3 regions of the Lysinibacillus sp. FN11 genome follow, and region 1 is predicted to be linked to each of the others. Evidence: predicted binding sites of a transcription regulator. Region 1 holds the regulator's gene; each other region holds the start of a gene.
The links. Region 1 encodes LexA, which represses DNA repair genes until DNA is damaged. Its sites were predicted from a motif close to CGAACATATGTTCG; they were not measured.

Region 1 (7,187 bases):
GAAGATCAGGTTCAACATTTCATAACAGAGAATAGTAACGAGCAAGCAAAACATTTCGCCATTGTTTTACGTGAACAACAGCGAGTCATTGGTCATCTTGTTTTCCACAAATACTTTGGCGACCATACGTATGAAATTGGATGGGTTATGAATCCTGCCTATCACAATCATGGTTATGCTTCTGAAGCTGCTCAGGCCCTATTAGATCACGGTTTTAATAAAATGAAACTTCATCGAATTATTGCCACATGCCAGCCAGAGAATATTGCTTCTTACCGAGTCATGGAGAAAATCGGGATGCGCCAAGAAGGATTTTTTAAAAAATGCATACCTCATGGAGAGACTTGGTGGGATGAATACTATTACGCTATTTTAGAGGAAGAATGGAACGATCTAAAGGTAAGAGGTGTATGAAATGAAGAAAACTGCGGTGTTATTATACCCACAATTTAGTGAATATGAATTGAGTGTTGCTTTGTCCATATTAATGCAAGGCGGTAAACCCATCATCACACTAGGATCGAATACCAAACCTATCAGAGAAGAGCTGGTTTAAATTGTATAGCTGATTTATCCGTGAATGAAATAGAGCTTGACGATATTGATAGTCTACTATTACCAGGCTGTATGGATATTTCTACATTACAACTTGAAGAGAGCTTACTAGATTTCATTCGTTATCTATCTGCAAAAGGAGGAATGATTGCCAGTATTTCTAGCTCCCCTTACCTCTTGGCAAAAGCAGGTGTCTTAAAAAACAAAAAATATACAGTAGGACTACCTTTTGATGGTATGAAACAGTTAGGGTGCTTTGAGCTTCATAACTATTCAGATGAACTAGTGGTACAAGATGGAAATATCATTACAGCAAGAAGAAGAGGTTTTATTCCTTTCGGTATTTGTTTCGGGCATGCGTTAAAGCTAAATTTTGATGAAAATTGGTATTAAGTGATGATTTAAAACCCAAATGTCTAATTAATCGGGCATTTCATGTTGTTGAAAAAAGATGATGTCATTAGTAGAATGAGACCTTTTAACAAGGCGAACGGTGTTTTCCGTTCCGCCAGTGTCCTTTCCAGGGTGAAGAGCAGCTTTACTCACTTTCGTTCGCTCAAGGGTCTCATCTGTGACGCTGGCTCCTCTCCAATCAACCATTCTGCAAAATGTCTTTACTTCATACTAGCAGAGCAATCAAATAGTCCAATATCTGTATTCTTAGGGGGATGGGATTTTTATTTTCAATGTGGAAAAGTGATGCGTGTCTCCCCCTCTATAAAGAGTAGTGAACACCTTTACTTTATCTGAAAACATTTGCTAAAAAAGATAAATATTTATGGATTGGAGTGGAGGGCTACTTAACTCCCGTGGGATAGCGAAACAGGCGAAACTCTAAACGGAGCGGTAGCGGAGGAAGCGATTTAGTGCTCGCCAACAGGAAAGCAAGTAGCCTGCAACGGAAATCCATTTCTACCCTTTAATTGACTGTTTTGTTTTTCACTAAGAAATGTCCAATTAATTGGACATCCATTGTATATGTCTAATACTTTGGACAAAATGGAGGGATAATTCTGAAGAACATCATCAAAATTTTAAGAAAAAAATTAGGCATTACACAAGCTGCACTTGCAAAAGAATGTGGAGTTGTGAGACAGACGATTAATAGCATTGAAAATGATAAATATGATCCGACTCTTGAATTAGCTTTTAAGATTGCTAAGGTTCTTAATAGCCGTATTGATGAGGTGTTTATTTATGACTAAATTTCACCCAAATTATATGATTACAATGAAGGACTTCGTGAAAGAACACTCGGCAATTTTAAGAAAACAAACTCAAGAAGTGTCGATACCAGTGACCACTGAGGATCGAAATACCCTCCTAGCCATGCTACAATATCTGAAAAATAGCCAAAATCCAACGCTAGCAAAAAAATATAAGCTTCGCCCTGGAAGTGGACTCTCTGCTAATCAAATTGGCGTAGATAAACGAATGTTTGCTGTACTCTTTGATGACCAAGAAATGATGCTCATTAACCCTAAAATAATAAGTCATTCCATCAATATGATTTATCTACCGGAGGGAGAAGGCTGTCTATCTGTAAATCGACCTGTTCCTGGTTTTGTACCGAGATATGAGAGAATTAAAGTCAAAGCTTATGACATCGATGGACATGAAATCATTGTACAGTTACAGGGCTATGGGGCCATCGTTGTACAGCATGAAATCGATCATTTAAATGGCATCATGTTTTATGATCGAATAAATAAAGAGCATCCTTTCCAACTGCCTAGTCATGTTATCATCGAAAGCTTTTCTTCCCTTCAGTAGTTTTTTACAGAAAAAATTAGCAGGAATATTATTTTCCTGCTAATCTTTCTTGGTGCTCCTGGAAACGACGATGTACAGTCGCCTTACTTACCTCAAAGCCTAACCCTCTAAGCGTTATAGAAATTTCTTCAAAGGTAAATCCACGTTTGCGTAGCTTCACAATTTCCTCTACAGGTAGATCTTTACGCTCCTGCCCCTGCGGATTACCTCGGTTCGATAAATTATTTTCTGGACGATAACCGTTTTCTACAGCACGTCGCATACCTCGTCGAATTTTAGCATTATGAATTCTACGCTGATATTCCTCTACAATCGCTAAAATTTCAAGCAGCATCGTATCCATTTCATTTAATTGGACTGGGCCTGCATCACGCATAGAAAAAACGTCAGTTGCTGACTTTTGTAATAAATGTAATACAGCCATCCTTGCATTGCCTCGTCCTAAACGAGTTTCATCTTGGACAAAAAGAGCATTAATGTTCTTATCTTTTATAAAATCAAGCATTTCTAGTAAGCCTTCACGTTCTACATCATAGCCACTATGTTGATCTTTGAACACGCCCTTCACTGCATAGCCTTGCTCAGCAGCATAGCGCAGCAACTCTTCCTGTTGGCGCTCTAATGAGGAGCTTTGTGTTTCTTTTTCGGTACTTACGCGACAATAGACAACAGCCGATAGTTGATTATTTATCATTGTTCATTTCTCGCAATTTCGATAGTATTGATGGGACTGGCTTGATCACTCACTACAGGAATAACTAGAGATTTTCCTGCTACAATTTTAATATCTGCTAGTTCATTTTCAGTTTTTACAAGCTTTATCCAATCATCAGTACTCATTTTACCACGATATTGCTCGGCTAACGACCACAAGCTATCCCCATGTTCGATTTGAATTTCTGCGTAACTAACTTTTCCTGGATCAGTAATGTAAAGGTATGCTGCAAATAATAAACAAGCTCCTATTAAAATTGAGATATGTGTGTTTTTCTTCAACCATGTCATAATCATTACCCCTTTTTAAGAATGTTTGTTCGGAATGTATGTTCCCATAATAAAGCGAACAAACATTTTTGTCAAACACTTTTCGAACCTATGTTTGCATACGTGTTCGCATTCTGTTATACTATCAAATAAGAAGAATGATTTTAGAAAAAAAGAGGTGAGCACTCATGAAAAAAGTTTCGAAAAGACAAGAGGACATTTTAGCTTTCATTAAGGAAGAGGTACGAGCTAAAGGATATCCACCATCAGTACGCGAAATTGGTGAAGCAGTTGGACTTGCTTCCAGTTCAACTGTTCATGGACATTTAGCTCGATTAGAACAAAAAGGCTTTATTCGTCGAGATCCAACAAAGCCACGCGCAATTGAAATTTTAGAGCCTGAAGAATCCATCCAAAAGCAACAGGTGATCCATGTTCCACTTGTCGGGAAGGTTACAGCTGGTTCTCCAATTACAGCAATTGAAAACATTGAAGAATATTTCCCATTACCCGATACGTACGGCACAAGTGAAGATCAATTGTTCATGCTAGAAATTATGGGAGAATCAATGATTGAAGCTGGGATTTTAGATGGAGATTTAGTCATTGTAAAACAAAAGGCAACAGCTAATAATGGGGATATTGTTGTAGCTATGACAGCTGAAGATGAAGCAACTGTAAAACGTTTCTTTAAAGAGAAAAACCATTTCCGTTTACAGCCTGAAAATTCTTCTATGGAACCTATTATTGTCGATCAAGTTTCTATTTTAGGACAAGTTGTAGGTCTTTACAGACGTGTACATTAACTATTAAAGCAGGTTTTGAGGATTATGTTCCTTCTAAGAGCATGTATCCTCTTTTTTACGCAAAAAAAGAATCCACATACGATTGGATTCTTTGTACAATGCCTCTTCTAAGCTTCCTTCTTAAATTTTAAGCTCGCTTCCACAAAGGCTGAAAATAGCTTTTGCGCACCCTCATCTCCTGCTATGGCTAGTTCCTCAGGATGCCACTGAACAGCCAAGCAAAATGGCATCTCCTCATGAACTACCGCTTCGATAATACCGTCGTTAGATTTTGCCGCTACTTTTAATTTTTCTGCTAAAACATTCACCGCTTGATGATGAAATGAATTCACTGCTATTTTCTCTTGTTCAACGATAGTCGCTAATAGATTGTCAGCAATAACCTGAACAGAATGGGTAGCTACAGCTCGACCTGATTGCTGCATATGTTGAAGTAATTTAGTGCTAAAATGATCACTATCAATATCCTGATATAAAGTACCACCTAAAGCAACATTTAGTATTTGAATTCCTCGACAAATCCCGAAAATAGGCATCTTCCGTTGGAATGCGGCTTCAATTAATGCTAACTCAATCGTATCTCGCGCTGGATGAATTTTTCCAAGCTTTAATGAAGGCTCAGCCCCGAATAGAAATGGGTGCACATCATGACCACCAGATAATAATAATCCGTCTGTAAGGGCTAAAATCTGTGCTGCCTCTTCTTCTACCCCAATTGGAATAATCAATGGAATTCCACCAGCTTCAATGATGCTTTTGCTGTAAGCCACATTTAATCGAGAGGATAAATCATCCTCAACAAAGGCTGTAATACCAATAATCGGTTTCACTTGCTTCCCCCCACATTCCTGAAAATTGAACAATTACCAAAAGCTTATATACCAATTGATTAATAGATCGCCATAGAAATAAACAATAACTGCAGCCAATGCAATAGATGGCCCAAACGGAATGGGTGTTTTTCTCCCCTGTTTGTTTTTCGATAACATGGTAATCCCGACAACCATACCAATAACTGCAGCTAAAAATAGCGTTAACAGTGTATCAATCGTACCCAGAACGAGACCAATTAAAAAGAATAATTTAATATCGCCTCCACCCATGCCACCGTTCGATAGCACAGCAATGATATATAATATGCCAAAACCAACCACAGCACCCACAAGAGAGTCCCACCACGGTGTTAATGGTGACAGCACTCGTCCAATAGCTAGCACAGGTAAAAAGAATACTAACACCTTATCAGGAATTAGCATATAGGCCAAATCTGACACAACGATAATAACTAATAAGGAGATAAAAAGGAACGCTACTATCAATTCTATGCCCCAGCCTAGCTGCCAATAAGCAAAGGCAAATAATACACCTGTCATTAATTCTATGACTGGGTAAACCCAAGAAATTTTATTGCCACACCCCCGACATTTTCCTCCTAAAAATACATAAGACAAAACTGGTACTAAATCAAGCGCCGTTAGTCGTCTCTGGCATTTCAGACAATGTGAAGGAGGATGTACAATCGACTCCTTCTGTGGTACACGTAAGCCAACTACATTATAAAAAGACCCAAAGACAAGTCCAAATAAAAAAATAAAGATCGTATAAGCCATTTCCAATTTCATGTCCTCCTAAACCAATAGGCGCCCATACAAATGAAGTATGGCGCGCCTATAAAATAAAGTTATTGTTGTTCTTCGTAATAGAACGTCGTCACTTGCACTGTTGCCTTTAACGTAAGATCTGCATCTTTCTCAAGCTGTGCCTGCTCTCCAGGCAATTTAAATTCAATCTTATCGGTTTTCATGACACGCTCTAATTGTTCAACCTCCTGTAAAAAGCTTTCAAGAGAATTAAAATCAAGCGCACCCACCTCTAATATAAAAGTAATAAGCTTTAAATTAGCTGGTAAAGAGTCCTCCGAAAGAGAGGCAATCGGTGTAGTACTCTCCTTGTTCTCCTGATCACCATTGACCTCTGCTTCAGCCTGCTCCAACATATTGAGGTCATTCGATACATCTGAAGGTGTCACAGTGCCGTCCTCACCTTGAACCGTTAAAGACAGTATACGAGTTCCTGTCACCTCTTCAATCTCAGCTAAATCAAGAATAATCTTTTCAACGGCTCTTGTGGCAGGTAGCTTTTGTCTTAAGGCTAATATATTGATAGTAGGCTGTCCCTGCTCCTTGTCTAATTGTGCTAGTTGTTCTTTGACATTAGCTAATTCTTGCTGCACCTGCAATACATTACTCTCTTTTTCATTCACTTCATTCAATTTTGGTGACAGCAAATAATAATACAGCGCAAATAAAATAGCAGCTATCAGCGCAAGTAACAAAATCATAGATGAATTTTTACTACTCGTTAATTTATTCATGAGCGTCGTCCTCCAGCTAAATACATAAAATCAATTGTCGCTGTGATAGACACTGAATATCGCGGTACTTCTTTAAATTTTTGTTGGGGTGTTAACTCCCTTTGTTCACCTAGCTCTATTTCGAAGTTTGAGACCGTGTTAATTTGAGCATCTGTAAAATAGCTACTCATTAAAAGTCGCTCCACATATTTCGATATATCTGTCATCGTTTCAAAATCCACTTCAATATTCACCGAGTTCTCTCCGAAAACATAGCTACGTAAATAGGAATGAGTTGGTAATAAAGTTTTTGTTTCATCAATTAACGGTGTTACAGGATAAGAAACGCTTTGAATAAAAGTCACAGACTCTTCCAACGAACCCTGATCGACACTTTGTCGTGCGTCTAGCTCCTGCTGCAATTGATCAAGCTGTGTTGTTAATGCCTGTTCCTCTGCAGTCAATCGTGATAATTCACCTTTTGATGTAAAAAATAAAAAAAGTAAATAAGCTACAATAAGTCCCACAATGACAATCACCAAGCTATAAAAAAGCTTGGGAGAGGCTGTTCTTTTTTCAAGTTGTGGTAAGAGGTTTATATCTGGAACCATTAATGAACCTCCTTCAAAGCTAAGCCAAGCAACGTTGAAAATTCTCGCTTAAAGCGAGGAAATGATTTCTCGATCTTTTTCCCATCGACGACTCTTAGCGGTGGT
Region 2 (7,187 bases), 1.5 Mb from region 1:
TTCTAGTTCTTTGTGCATTAGGCTGCGCCATCTTTTCTATTAAAAGGGCACCTCTTGGACAGGAGCAGCACGTAGATTATCAGTCAGCACATCATAATTCATAATCAAGCAATAGCCCTGAAAGGTATTGGGAAAGCCATCCCAATACCTTTTTAATTGGTTGGCATGAATCTATTTTCGTACACTTCCCAAAATTAAATTCTCTATGGTTTCTTAGCATACTCTAATTACCTATGGAATAGATTGTTGTAGTTAATGAATTTACAGATTTGAGAAGTTTGAGATTTTAAGAACGAATATTATTTTTAAGAAAAATAGTAGGAGACTTTCAAATCTTGTAAATGGAAGGAGAACTCAATGACTGAATATCATCAACAATCATCTGCTGAAGTCATGAAGATATTGAACGTCACCACGCAAGGTTTGACTGATGATGACGTCCAAAAGAGGCAACAAGTCTATGGCTATAATGTATTAGAGGAAGGGCAAAAAACAAGTACGTTGGCTGTTTTTATGGGCCAATTCAAAGATTTATTGGTCATCATTTTACTCGTTGCTGCCGTCGTTTCCTTTCTACTAGGAGAAGTAGAAAGCACCATTGTGATCATGATCGTGGTTATTTTAAATGCCATTTTAGGTACAGTGCAGCATGTGAAGGCCGAACAATCATTAGATAATCTGAAAGCATTGACCTCTCCCATTGCCAAGGTCATGCGTAATAATCAACTAGTAGAAATTCCTTCTGAAGAAATTGTAGTAGGCGACCTTCTGATGTTGGAGGCGGGAGATTATATTAATGCGGATGGAAGACTACTAGAAAGCCATAATTTACACATCAACGAAAGCTCTCTTACAGGCGAATCAATTGCTGTGGCAAAAAGTACAGACCCCATTCGGAAACAGAATATCACCATTGCGGATAAGAAAAATATGGTGTACTCAGGAAGTTTTGTGACCAATGGACGTGGCATCGTGATGGTTACGGCAATTGGGATGCAGACGGAAATCGGAAAAATTGCGAATTTACTCGATACAGCCAAGGAAAAGAAAACGCCATTACAAATTAGTCTCGATCAATTCGGTGAAAAATTAGCCTTAGGAATTACGCTAATTTGTTTAGCAATCTTTACGATTGATCTTATCCGAGGACGAGCATTAGTGGAGTCCTTTATGTTTGCTGTATCTCTTGCTGTGGCGGCTATCCCTGAGGCTTTAAGTTCTATCGTGACCATTGTATTAGCTTTTGGCACCCAAAAGATGGCAAAGGAAAATGCGATCATCCGCAAGCTTTATGCTGTGGAGAGCTTGGGGAGTGTATCGGTCATCTGTTCTGATAAAACAGGTACTTTAACAGAAAATAAAATGGTGGTACAGGAAGTTTTTGTGGACCAGAAGAAAATTCCTCATGATTGGCTCAATCCAATAAATCCAGTGGAAAAAGAGCTAATGGTAAAAGCGCTTTTATGTAGTGATGCTGTCGAGCGTGACCAGAAGGAGATTGGTGATCCTACAGAAATTGCGCTCGTGAAATTGGGGAAACAGTATGGTTTAGATGAATTGAAGATACGTGAGCAATATCCACGATTGGCTGAAATTCCATTTGATTCGACGAGGAAGCTTATGAGCACTGTCAATCAGATGGACAAGCAGCCCATCATGATTACCAAAGGGGCTCTGGATGTACTCTTACCAAAAGTGACGCGAATCAAAACATCAACAGGTATTTTTGAGATAACCCCGCAGCATCGCCAGAAAATCGAGGCGGTGAATCGCGATTTTTCTATGAATGGTTTAAGGGTGCTAGCCATTGCTTATAAGGAGGTATTGCCTCTACAAAAAGTCGATCCACAAGCAGAACGAGATTTAATCTTTGTCGGCTTAGTAGCGATGATGGACCCTCCAAGAAAAGAGTCGAAAGAGGCTGTGGAAAGCTGTATAAAGGCAGGTATTAAACCCGTCATGATTACAGGAGACCATAAAATTACAGCAACCGCGATTGCCGAACAAATTGGTATTTTGCAAAATCCAGCTGAAGCTATAGAGGGACATGCGCTCGAAGGCTTAACGGATCAAGAGCTGCAAGATAAAGTACAGGATTATTCTGTTTATGCCCGTGTTACACCCGCCCAAAAAATTCGAATTGTTAAAGCATGGCAGGATAAAGGACATGTGGTTGCCATGACAGGAGACGGTGTCAATGATGGACCTGCTTTGAAGCAAGCTGATATTGGGGTGGCTATGGGTGTAACAGGCACAGAGGTTGCAAAAGATGCCTCATCCATGATTTTAACGGATGATAATTTTTCAACAATTGTTAAAGCAATCGCCAATGGCCGTAGCATCTATACAAATATTAAAAATGCCATTCTGTTCTTATTATCTGGAAATGCAGGCGCTATTTTTGTCGTGTTATATGCAACGGTTCTGGGCTTACCTGTTCCTTTTGCACCTGTCCATCTTCTATTCATCAACTTATTAACAGATAGTCTGCCTGCTATTGCCATCGGTTTAGAGCCAAATAATAAGAAAACAATGAAGGACAAGCCTAGAAACATTCATACCCCTTTATTAAATAAAGCCTTTACCACACAAGTTGTGCTTGAAGGGATATTAATCGCCATTTCCACCATTATTGCGTTTCAAATCGGTTTATCGACAGGCGATACGTTAACAGCAAGCACGATGGCCTTTACAACACTATGCCTGTCAAGGTTAGTGCATGGCTTTAATTCTCGATCCAAACAATCTATCTTTGCGATTGGTGTATTTTCGAATAAATATACGTGGTTCGCCTTTATCATTGGTGTGCTAAGTTTACACATGGTCTTATTTATGCCGATGCTTACAACGGTCTTTGAGGTAGCTCCATTAACACCAGCACAGCTAGGCTTTATTTATAGCCTGTCGGTGTTACCATTCCTAGTCAATCAATGGTATAAGCTACTGTTCGTAAGAAATCGATAAAGATTAAAAAAAGCTTCCGTTAGGTATTCAAACGGAGGCTTCTTTTTAGTGTGTAGAGGCTAATAACCAGCCTTTACTCTTACTTAGGTCAATCAATTTCGCTCCAAGTAGGGCATAACGCATATGGAGTTCACCATATTTGGTTAGATGTGTTTTCTTTACTGCTAGTTCTAAAGCTTGGCTTACGGCAATCAAAGAGGAGGCAATATTCATCGATAAAATAGCACTTATTTCGCCATCATTAATGAAAGATTTTCCACGAATATCCGTTATTTTCATTTTACTGTATTCTATCGATGCTGTTGGTGCCAGCACACCGTTTTCCTTTAATAGCAGGGTTAACTGTTTATTTTCCTCTTTTAAACATTGAATAAATTCCAATGTAAGGATTTTTAAGTTTTTATCACGCGTATGCTTAAAAAAAGCATGACTGGAAGCAATATAGCCTTGATTGATCCCAAGCTGTGACCAAAGCTTGAAAATCTCCTTAAATTGTAGCGATGCTAGATTTTCATTTATCATTGTCATCCTGACACTTCCTAACTCTTAGTTTGATTTAAGATTAGGATGTAGCAGTAAATGACATTCTATTCATCTTTTACAATAAAAAATGAATAAGAGGTCGCTAATAGTAGGTACCATAAGGGTACAAAGGAGGGTAACGGTAGGGATAAGGGTATGGACATGGTTTCATATATTGCTGTGGCATGGTTGGTTTATAAGGGGCTTGATCCGTTGCTGACTCGATTCGATTACAGCTTTTTGCTGGTCCAATATAAGTCGTAGGAACAATCGGTGCAATCGTTTTCTTCCATTGTTCTTCATCTAAACAATACGTATGGGCCATCATATGGGCTGGTGTGAATTTTAAGATATCAGAGCCTAAAATGACCTCAGGCGTTGGCGCATCAAAAATAGCAAGTAGATGCGTGTCATCTTCTGTGGCTACTTCATAATGCCACCAGCCCTGTGGGACATTGGCAACCTGCCCAGGCTTGATAGGATAGTGTTGAATTTTCTTGGTAAATGGATTCAATAGAGAAACCGTTGCTGCTCCTGCAATACAATAGACAAGCTCTGCTGCATTTTGATGGTAATGTGGCTCGATGACATTGTCTTTACTTAAAAAAATATCAAGTAAAGATGTATTTTCTAATGTATTTAATTGTTCCACACCGAGAATATTAATGTAATTTCGGGAGTCTTTTTTAAAAAGCGTACTTTTATTGACATCAAAAGTGAACGCTGCAGAAGGGGAGCTATAATCGATGTTTGAGCTGATACTTACATCCTTTCTCATATAAATTGAGCTATTCATCATCATAGATTATGTTTTAGGTGCTCCTAGACTTACACAAATGCCTAGCTACAGCTAGCCTCTGTCTGGATAAAAATTAGCTAAAATTACCACTTCTATTTCAGAACATACGTGCGTATAATAAAAACACAAACGTTTGTTCTTGGTTGTTAAAAACTCTGTTCAACATGAATGAAAACAGAGTCAGTAAAGGAGCATTCAACATGAAAGAGCAGTTGAGAAAAGCCATGCATCGTCACCAAATCTTCCACATGATGTATATAGCGGAATCAGGTGCCATTACGAAAAGGCGCGTGAAAATCATCCACATTAAAGGTGATTCCTTTACCGCCTTTTGTTTTACAAGGCTAGCGAAGCGTACGTTTCGTATTAACAATGTTCTAGCCCTTCTGCCCATTCTCCAACGGGAGTCTGAGGTAATATGAATTACAACGATTTCCCACAGAAAGATATTTTTTGTATTGATATGAAGTGCTTTTATGCAAGTTGTATTGCCATGCTAGAAGGGCTAGATGTGCTGACAGATCCAATTGCCGTCATCGGTAATTTTGAACAACCTGGCAGTATTGTGCTGGCTGCATCACCAGTGATGAAAGAAAAATTTAACATTAAAACAGGGAATAGACGTTATGAAATTCCCAAACATCCAGATATTAAGTTGTTTGAACCAAAAATGTCCTTTTTTCTAGAGATGTCCATGGCCATTACGCGTCTGATTGCACAATATGTCCCTCCAGAGGCGATCCATGTTTATAGTGTGGATGAAAGCTTTATAGATCTAACAGGCACGGAGCAACTTTGGGGTTCGCCTGAGCAGGTAGCCAAATTGATTCAGGAAGACATCTATGAAAAGTTTCGCATTCCGTCCGCCATTGGCATGGGACCAAACATGTTGATGGCTAAATTAGCATTAGATTTAGAGGCAAAAAAAACAGGCTTTGCCAAATGGACCTATGCCGATGTGCCAACAAAGCTTTGGCCCGTGCGTCCTCTGTCTGATATGTGGGGGATTGGGAAACAGATGGCAGCCAATTTAAATGCGATGGGCATCCAAACAGTCGGTGGATTAGCCCATGCCGATTTAGCCGAATTAGAAAAGCGCTTTGGTATTATGGGTAATCAATACTATTACCATGCATGGGGCATTGATCTCTCCACATTAGGTGAGCCATTAGTGAACAATGCGGCATTAAGCTTTGGGAAGGGCCAAATGCTCATGAAGGATTATCACACACGAAGGGATATTGCGGTTGTACTCCTAGAAATGTGTGAGGATGTGATGCGACGTACACGGGAAGCAGGCTATGTCGGGCGGACTGTTAGCTTGGGGCTCTCTTACAGTCGCAATGCGATGACGAAAGGGTTCCATCGCTCAAGAACCATCGAAAGTCCAACCAATGAGACTCTTGTTATGTATCAGGCTTGTCTGGCCTTACTAGATGAGCATTTTGCGGGTGAGCCAGCGCGTCAATTATCTGTTAGACTGACAAACTTAGAGCCAGAACGTAGCATTCAGCTTGATTTATTTGATGAGCGTAAGGACCAGCGGCAGGTCATTGGTCATGTCATGGATGCGATTCGTAGAAAATATGGAGTGGTGGCCTTATTACGAGCAGCCTCCTATACCAGCGCTGGTACGGCTATTTCACGGAATCGCTTAGTGGGCGGGCATTTAGCATAAGGAGTGGAAAAATGATAAGAGATAGAGGAACGATGAAATGGACAGCAATGATGCTACCAGAGCATTTAATGCTTTTGAAGGCATGGAAACAAGAGGTGTTGACAGAGTTGCCTCGGGAACATGCTGAATGGGAGCTTGAAGAATTACAGCAAATAATCACACAAGCATTCACACAGCATAACTATATTATGTTGACTATATGGGAACATGGTAACTATGTGCAATGGGGAGGTACCATTCAAGCGATGAACGAGGACCAGCTGCTACTAGAAACCATTACCACAACGAAGCACATCCCATTAAGATACATTTATGCTGCTCGTATAGAAGATGATGGATGTGATTAATGGAGAGCAACGACGATTATTACATCAATTTTTGCTGCTTGATTTAGCTGTGAAATCCTTGCAGCACGATCTAACAGTGGCGGAGCATTTTAAGATGAAGCGTGTATTCTTACCTGCTATGGATGCTTTATTAAAGCAGCTACACAATGATTATTTTCAATTAAAACGTCAGCTCGCTCAACAAAAAATACGATTAGTTGGCTGGCATCGAATTGATGATTACTTTAGTGATGTGCAGGTGGCTACCGCAGGCAATGATGAGGTACTACGCTATGCCAATCAAGCGTTAAAAACCCAAGTCGAAGAGCTAATGAATAAACATTTACACAATGCCTAGGCTTACGTCTACGACGAAAAAGCCAAAAGCTGATGACAGGAGTGGTCAGCTTTTGGCGGCTTTATTTCTCGATAGGTTTCACATCAATTTGCTCAACAAGAAATTCATTGTTAGTACGATTAAATTGATAGGTAATACGAACATCGGCTACATAAATAGGTGAGATGCCAATCGATCCAGGGATGTTTAACATTATTTTTTGATTTTCTACTGTATAAATGACCACACCACCGAAAGCAAGTTGCGCTTGATTGATATCTGGTGCTGGATCAAAGTCATAATCAAATGTAGATTCTTTTCCCTGTGCTTTCATAGTAATCGCTAATGTGCCATCATTATTTTTAGTAATCGTTGATTCAATAGTATGTGCAACGATGTCTTCATAATGTTGGACATTCATCTCCGATAAATCCTTTCCATTTACAACATGGATCTCATAGTGATTGAGGCCTGTCCCTCGTCCAGTTTGGATAATCATAACAGCCTCTTCCTTATGATCATTCGTCAGATCTGTATAGAATAACTGAGGTTTAGTTCCTG
Region 3 (7,187 bases), 530 kb from region 1:
TGCTGGGTTTGAACGAGGTGTACGCCCAATTGGCGATTGATCAATATCGATTACTTTTTCAAGCTCATCGATACCTGTCACTTCTTTATGCTCGCCAGGCTTAACCTTTGAACGATTCAGCTTCTGTGCCAAAGATTTATATAAAATTTCATTTATCAGTGTAGATTTCCCTGAACCAGACACACCTGTCACTGCTACAAATAAGCCTAATGGAACATCTACTTTAACATTGCGTAAATTATTTTCCTTGGCACCTTTAATGGAGAGCTTTCGGCCATTTGGTTGGCGTCTTTCAATTGGTAAAGGAATAAACTTTCTACCACTTAAATATTGTCCAGTTAAGGATTTTTCATTATTCATAACTTCCTGTGGTGTACCTGCTGCCACAATTTGACCGCCATGGACGCCTGCTCCAGGTCCTACATCGATGAGATAATCTGCAGCAAGCATCGTATCTTCATCATGCTCTACCACAATCAGCGTATTTCCAATGTCACGCATATTTTGTAATGTGCTAATCAGTCGATCATTATCTCGCTGATGCAAACCAATCGAAGGCTCATCTAAAATATAGAGGACTCCCGTTAATCGTGAACCAATTTGTGTAGCAAGGCGAATACGTTGTGCCTCTCCACCAGATAATGTACCTGCTGCACGACTCAATGTTAAATAGTCTAAACCAACATTCACAAGGAAGCCCAATCGTTCTTCGATTTCTCTTAAAACTAATCGAGCAATTTGCATATCCTTTTCAGTGAGATCAAGCTCTTTAAAGAAAGTGTCTGCTTCCTGAATTGAATATTGTGTGACCTCACCGATATGTTTATCAGCTACTTTCACTGCTAGCGTCTCAGGCTTTAAACGATACCCTTTACATGAAGGGCAAGCCTGCTGTGCCATGTATTTTTCCATCTGCTCACGAACATAATCGGATGTCGTCTCTTTAAAACGACGCTCAACATTGCGCACCACCCCTTCAAATTCAATCATTTGATCTCGCACATTGCCAAACTCATTTTCATAATGGAAGTGTATCTTGTCTTTTCCAGAGCCATATAAAACTTTATCCATCTTTTCCTTTGGCAAATCCTTCACAGGCACGTCCATTGGAATATCGTAATGATCACATACAGCTTTTAGTAATTGTGGGTAGTACTGCGAACTTGTTGGTTCCCATGGTGCGATGGCATGCTCTAACAAGGAACGATCCCAATCAGGCACCACTAAATCTAAATCTACCTCTTGTGTTGAACCTAAGCCATCACAGCTTGGACAAGCACCAAACGGACTATTAAATGAAAACATACGAGGCTCTAACTCACCAATAGAAAAACCACATAATGGGCAGGCATGATGCTCACTAAATAGTAACTCTTCATGTTCCATCACATCGACAAGCACACGTCCATCTGCCAGTCGTAAAGCCGTTTCTAAAGAATCACTCAGACGAGCAGCAATCCCTTCCTTCATAACAACACGGTCCACTACTACTTCGATGGAATGCTTTTTATTTTTATCAAGTTCGATAGCATCATCTAAATCACGCAATTCCCCATCAATTCGTACACGAACAAACCCCTGCTTTTTTAAATCTTCTAGCAGTTTAACATGGGTACCCTTACGTCCAGAAACCATTGGAGCAAGGAGCTGCATCTTAGTTCTCTCAGGATAGGTTAATAAACGATCCACCATTTGCTCAATCGTTTGGGAAGTGATTTCTATACCATGATTTGGACAGATTGGTTTACCAATGCGGGCATAAAGTAAACGTAGATAATCATAAATTTCCGTTACCGTACCAACAGTAGATCGTGGGTTACGACTTGTCGTTTTTTGGTCAATGGAAATAGCAGGGGATAAACCTTCTATCGCATCGACATCTGGCTTATCCATTTGTCCAAGAAATTGACGGGCATACGCGGAAAGGGACTCAACGTAACGACGCTGGCCCTCCGCATAAATTGTGTCAAATGCTAGAGAAGACTTTCCAGAGCCCGATAATCCTGTTAAAACGACTAATTGGTCACGCGGAATTGTGACATTAATATTTTTTAAATTATGAGCACGTGCACCTTGCACGACGATTTCAGTATTTTTCACAAGTCATTCACCCTTCTACCTTCAATTCAAATATTGTATCTCGTAACTCAGCCGCACGTTCAAAATCAAGCGCTTTTGCTGCTTCCTTCATTTCGACTTCTAGAGAAGCAACAAGCTGTTCTCTTTCCGCCTTTGTCAGCTTTTTGCCTTTTGTTGCCTTTGTTACATAGGATTCCTCTTCTTCTGCTACTTGTGTTGCACGAATCACATCTGGGATTTTCTTAATGATCGTTTGAGGTGTTATACCATGCTCCTCGTTATAAGCCATTTGTAACGCACGACGACGTTTCGTTTCATCAATCGCCTTTTTCATCGAGTCTGTTACATGGTCTGCATACATAATGACATGACCATTCGCATTACGAGCAGCACGACCAATAGTTTGAATCAAAGAACGCTCTGAACGTAAAAATCCTTCTTTATCAGCATCTAGAATCGCCACAAGGGACACCTCAGGAATATCAAGACCTTCACGCAATAAATTAATACCAATTAGCACATCATACGTTCCTTTGCGTAGCTCACGGATAATTTCAATACGCTCTAGTGTCTTAATTTCTGAATGTAGGTATTCTACTTTTAAGCCCATTTCCTTCAAGTAGGCCGATAAATCCTCGGACATTTTCTTCGTTAGCGTTGTCACTAAAACTCGCTCATCACGCGCAATTCGATCTTGTATTTCATCGATTAAATTATCGATTTGCCCTTCAATAGGACGTACATCGATTAATGGATCTAATAATCCAGTTGGTCGGATAATTTGCTCTACCATTTCTGGTGTATGCTCCAACTCATAAGGACCTGGTGTGGCTGATACATAAATTGCTTGATGTATACGATTTTCATACTCTTCAAAACGTAATGGACGGTTATCTAGAGCAGATGGCAAGCGGAAGCCGTGTTCTACGAGCACACCTTTACGCGCTTGGTCACCATTGTACATCCCACGTACCTGTGGAAGTGTTACGTGACTTTCATCAACCACAAGTAAAAAATCTTCTGGGAAGTAGTCTAGTAACGTATATGGAGTAGCACCTGCTTCACGCAATGTTAAATGACGTGAATAGTTTTCAATCCCAGAGCAAAAGCCCATTTCACGCATCATCTCTAAGTCATAACGTGTACGTTGTTCTAAACGTTGTGCCTCTAGTAATTTATCTTCTGCACGTAATAATGCAAGTCGTTCCTCTAATTCTTTTTCAATATTTTCAATCGCTTTACGCAATTTCTCTTCTCGTGTAACGAAGTGGGATGCTGGGAAAATAGCAACATGCTCTCGATCCGATAAAATCTCTCCCGTTAGTGCATCTACCTCACGAATGCGATCGATTTCATCCCCAAAAAATTCCACACGAATACAATGCTCATCACGAGAGGCTGGGAAGATTTCCACAACATCTCCACGTACCCGAAATGTTCCGCGAGTAAAACTAACATCATTTCGCTCATACTGAACGTCCACAAGCTTGCGTAATAGCTGATTACGTTCAATTTCCATACCTGTACGAATGGAAACAACCATTTCTCGATATTCTTCGGGAGAACCTAAACCATAAATGCAGGACACAGATGCAATAATAATGACATCCTCACGCTCAAACAATGCAGAGGTAGCAGAGTGACGCAGCTTATCAATTTCATCGTTAATGCTAGAGTCTTTTTCTATATAGGTATCTGTCTGCGGTACATAAGCTTCTGGTTGGTAGTAATCATAGTAGCTGACAAAATATTCAACGGCGTTATTCGGGAAGAATTCTTTGAATTCACTATACAACTGGCCAGCTAGTGTTTTATTGTGTGCCATGATTAGTGTTGGTTTTTTGACTTGCTGGATGACATTCGAAATGGTAAACGTCTTACCTGTTCCAGTAGCACCAAGCAATGTTTGATGACGTTTGCCTGCTTTCACACCCTCCACTAATTCCGCAATGGCCTGTGGCTGATCCCCGTTAGGCTGATATGGCGCTTGTAAATCAAATGTTTGCACTCATGTCCCCGTCCTTTCCTTCCAATTTGTACATATATTTTAGCATAGCAATATTAAAATTTCGAACATTTAACGAACGAATGTTTGTAAAAATTTTTTTCATCTCTAAAATTTTTATTACATAACAATACGGTCAATTTAACTTGTTACTCTTATAATAGCCGTTTTATTAGGTTTTCAAGCTTCATCAATGGATGAGATTTCCTGTTTTGCTTTATGTGCAGCTCACACTCTCTCAGGAGCCGGGCTCTGTACTTTTGGAGCGGCTCTTCTCCTCTTATGAGCAGGGGCGCTTCCCTTTGGACCGGCTCTCACTTTTTTTATAAACAGCGTCTCAAACTTTTTAAATGACTTTCCACATTCTATAAGCAAAACCACTTCTTCTAACCAAAACATACACTCCTCACATCCACTGCAACTATTTTCAAAAGCAAAAAAAATCCCCCTCTCCAATAGATATGGAGAGCGGGTTCGTCAATATGATTCATCTTCTGTTTGCTGTAAGGAAGTTAGTTCGGATGCGTATTGATAAAATGCGTTTTCATCTTTTTCATCGAGTGCTCTATCTATCAGAACCATGAGCTGCTCTTGCCGATGCATACGCTGGATACGATTTAAAAATAAATCTAAATAAATCTCGTTTAATAATTTCTCTGCCTCATCAACTTTTTTCGACTGACCAACGGCTTTCAGAAAATCTGTATACGAATAATATTTATCCAACGATCTCACCTCGATCCTTTTCTAAATTATATGAAAATTGAAATTAAAAAGCAATGCTTACGATTCGAAAATATCTTGGATTAGCTATTAATCAATTGATATTTAGAGCAAATTCTCTAGGCGTTTCGCGCTTTTCTGAACGATTTTCAACTATTTCATTTAATTTAAGAAAGTCATATTCTGTTTTACACTACCGTTATCACTAGAAAAAAGGAGGCACTCCCTATATGACAACTAACTTTGTAAACGGCTACTTAATGTCATTCAATACTTATTTACTGCAACCTATTCAGCATGACTCCAAAGTCTTCACGCATGTGATTGATAAGCATAATGAGCTGATTGTTACACGCAAACCGATGCATGTCCTTCGAAAATCCTGTCTCTCATTAGGATCAACTTATGAAGCCGCAAAACAATCGGCTAAACGTTTTTTCGGCAATCAACACAAGCTACCAATCGTCGTGGCCTTTGATTACGGTTATCCCTGTATTTTTCTGCCAACTTATTCACCCAGCTCCATTCACAATATATGGATAGGGCTTCATGCAATTATTAATATTACACCTAGTGAAATGGGGTGTATTGTAACGTTAAAAAATAATAAACAAATCGAACTACCGATTCGATATGCTTCCATTAGTAAACAATTTCTTAACGCTTCTATGCTGTATAAATATTACATGAATGAACGAAAACAGCTTAGCCAAGATGCACCCTATCATCCACCCTTTTAACAAAAATTCCCCAAGAGTATCTCACTCTTGGGGAATCTGGGTATTAATTTATTTTTGAACGTAAATAGGCATTAATAAATGGATCTAAATCGCCATCCATCACAGCACCCACATTACCTGTTTCTTCATTTGTACGATGATCCTTCACCATCGAGTATGGATGGAAGACATACGAACGAATTTGGGAGCCCCAGCCTATTTCTTTTTGTTCACCGCGTATTTCATCTAATTGCGCCTGCTGTTTATCAAGTTCTAATTGATATAGCTTCCCTTTTAACATCGTCATCGCTTTTTCACGGTTTTTAATCTGTGAGCGCTCAGCTTGACATTGTACGATCGTACCAGTAGGAATATGCGTAATACGAACGGCAGAATCTGTGGTATTAATATGCTGACCACCTGCACCTGTTGCACGATACGTATCAATTTTTAAATCCTCTGTACGAATATCGATTTCAATATTGTCGTCAAACTCTGGCATAACATCACAGGAAACGAAAGACGTATGACGGCGGCCAGACGAATCGAATGGAGAAATACGTACTAGACGATGCACACCTTTTTCCGCTTGTAAATAACCGAAAGCATTGTGACCTTTAATTGACAATGTTACAGATTTAATCCCAGCTTCATCTCCTGGTAGATAGTCCACTGTTTCCACTTTAAATCCACGCTTCTCAGCCCACCGTGTATACATACGTAATAGCATTGAACCCCAGTCCTGTGACTCCGTACCACCAGCACCAGGATGCAACTCTAAAATGGCATTGTTTTGATCGTATGGGCCACTTAGCAGTAATTGAAGCTCAAAATCAGCCATCTTTTGTTGAAATTCTGCTAGTTCTTTGCCTAATTCTTCTTGTAATTCTTCGTCTGGTTCTTCACGCAAAAGTTCCAGTGTCATATCTAAATTTTCATGTGTTTCCACTAAATCTTTATATTCATTGACTATCGCTTTTAAGCCATTTCCTTCATTGATAATCACCTGAGCACCCTGCTGATCATCCCAAAAGCCTGGCTCTAGCATCATTTCATCTAGCTCCTGAATACGTGCCTCTTTGTTCTCTAAGTCAAAGAGACCCCCTAAAGTCCGCCAATTTTTTGGCTGTAGTGTCTAATACATTGCGTACATCTGCTAATTCAATCATCGTTAAATCCTCCGAACGTTAGTCATGAAGCTAACACTTTATTCATAAAGCTCCGTATCTTTTTATTATAACGTTTTTAGAAACGAAAACATACTATCTAGCAGATGTTTTGTGGAATTAAGTCAACTATCCTGCGTCTCGTCCTCAAACATATTCTTGGCAAGACGTTGAAATACTTTCACACGGTCATACTGAACAAGTAAATATTTTGTTCGTTTCTCTAGTCTATATTTTAATAAAAAAGCTCTTTGAATCCGAGACTCTAACGCATTGACACTGACATCCACAATAAATTCCTTGCCATTCATAAAAGTAACCTTTGTCCTCTTTTTATCCACAGCGACATAGTCATCTATATGATGAACAGCGAACCAGATACAGTCAGGATGTAAAGGAGACCTACTAGGAAACCATAAAATATTACAACGTTCGTGCACGACGATAGGATTTTTATTAAGCTTGCCTAGGATCATTTTCGAACCATCGAACGCT

Region 2: the regulator LexA is predicted to act here: its motif matches at 4,412-4,425, upstream of NP781_RS12095 (WYL domain-containing protein).
Region 3: the regulator LexA is predicted to act here: its motif matches at 4,161-4,174, upstream of uvrB (excinuclease ABC subunit UvrB).

Annotation. Positions count from the first base shown of each region.
Region 1 covers NZ_CP102383.1:686,841-694,027, reverse strand. Annotated here, with positions in the region: gene NP781_RS03240 (GNAT family N-acetyltransferase) at 1-414, shown strand, start outside; gene NP781_RS03235 (hypothetical protein) at 416-556, shown strand; gene NP781_RS03230 (DJ-1/PfpI family protein) at 577-948, shown strand; gene NP781_RS03225 (helix-turn-helix transcriptional regulator) at 1,569-1,760, shown strand; gene def (peptide deformylase) at 1,753-2,328, shown strand; gene NP781_RS03215 (YneB family resolvase-like protein) at 2,357-3,022, opposite strand; gene NP781_RS03210 (cell division suppressor protein YneA) at 3,019-3,333, opposite strand; gene lexA (transcriptional repressor LexA) at 3,501-4,118, shown strand; gene NP781_RS03200 (gamma-glutamyl-gamma-aminobutyrate hydrolase family protein) at 4,226-4,948, opposite strand; gene NP781_RS03195 (prepilin peptidase) at 4,982-5,734, opposite strand; gene NP781_RS03190 (hypothetical protein) at 5,800-6,492, opposite strand; gene NP781_RS03185 (PilN domain-containing protein) at 6,489-7,082, opposite strand; gene pilM (type IV pilus biogenesis protein PilM) at 7,082-7,187, opposite strand, start outside.
Region 2 covers NZ_CP102383.1:2,230,661-2,237,847, reverse strand. Annotated here, with positions in the region: gene NP781_RS12115 (MFS transporter) at 1-104, shown strand, start outside; gene NP781_RS12110 (cation-translocating P-type ATPase) at 358-2,964, shown strand; gene NP781_RS12105 (DUF3231 family protein) at 3,010-3,492, opposite strand; gene NP781_RS12100 (cupin domain-containing protein) at 3,590-4,246, opposite strand; gene NP781_RS12095 (WYL domain-containing protein) at 4,486-4,707, shown strand; gene NP781_RS12090 (Y-family DNA polymerase) at 4,704-5,963, shown strand; gene NP781_RS12085 (YolD-like family protein) at 5,975-6,310, shown strand; gene NP781_RS12080 (YhjD family protein) at 6,294-6,647, shown strand; gene NP781_RS12075 (hypothetical protein) at 6,709-7,187, opposite strand, start outside.
Region 3 covers NZ_CP102383.1:153,350-160,536, reverse strand. Annotated here, with positions in the region: gene uvrA (excinuclease ABC subunit UvrA) at 1-2,100, opposite strand, end outside; gene uvrB (excinuclease ABC subunit UvrB) at 2,108-4,087, opposite strand; gene NP781_RS00685 (IDEAL domain-containing protein) at 4,562-4,810, opposite strand; gene NP781_RS00680 (competence protein ComK) at 5,038-5,547, shown strand; one part of gene prfB (peptide chain release factor 2) at 5,591-6,619, opposite strand; one part of gene prfB (peptide chain release factor 2) at 6,621-6,695, opposite strand; gene NP781_RS00670 (competence protein ComK) at 6,818-7,187, opposite strand, start outside.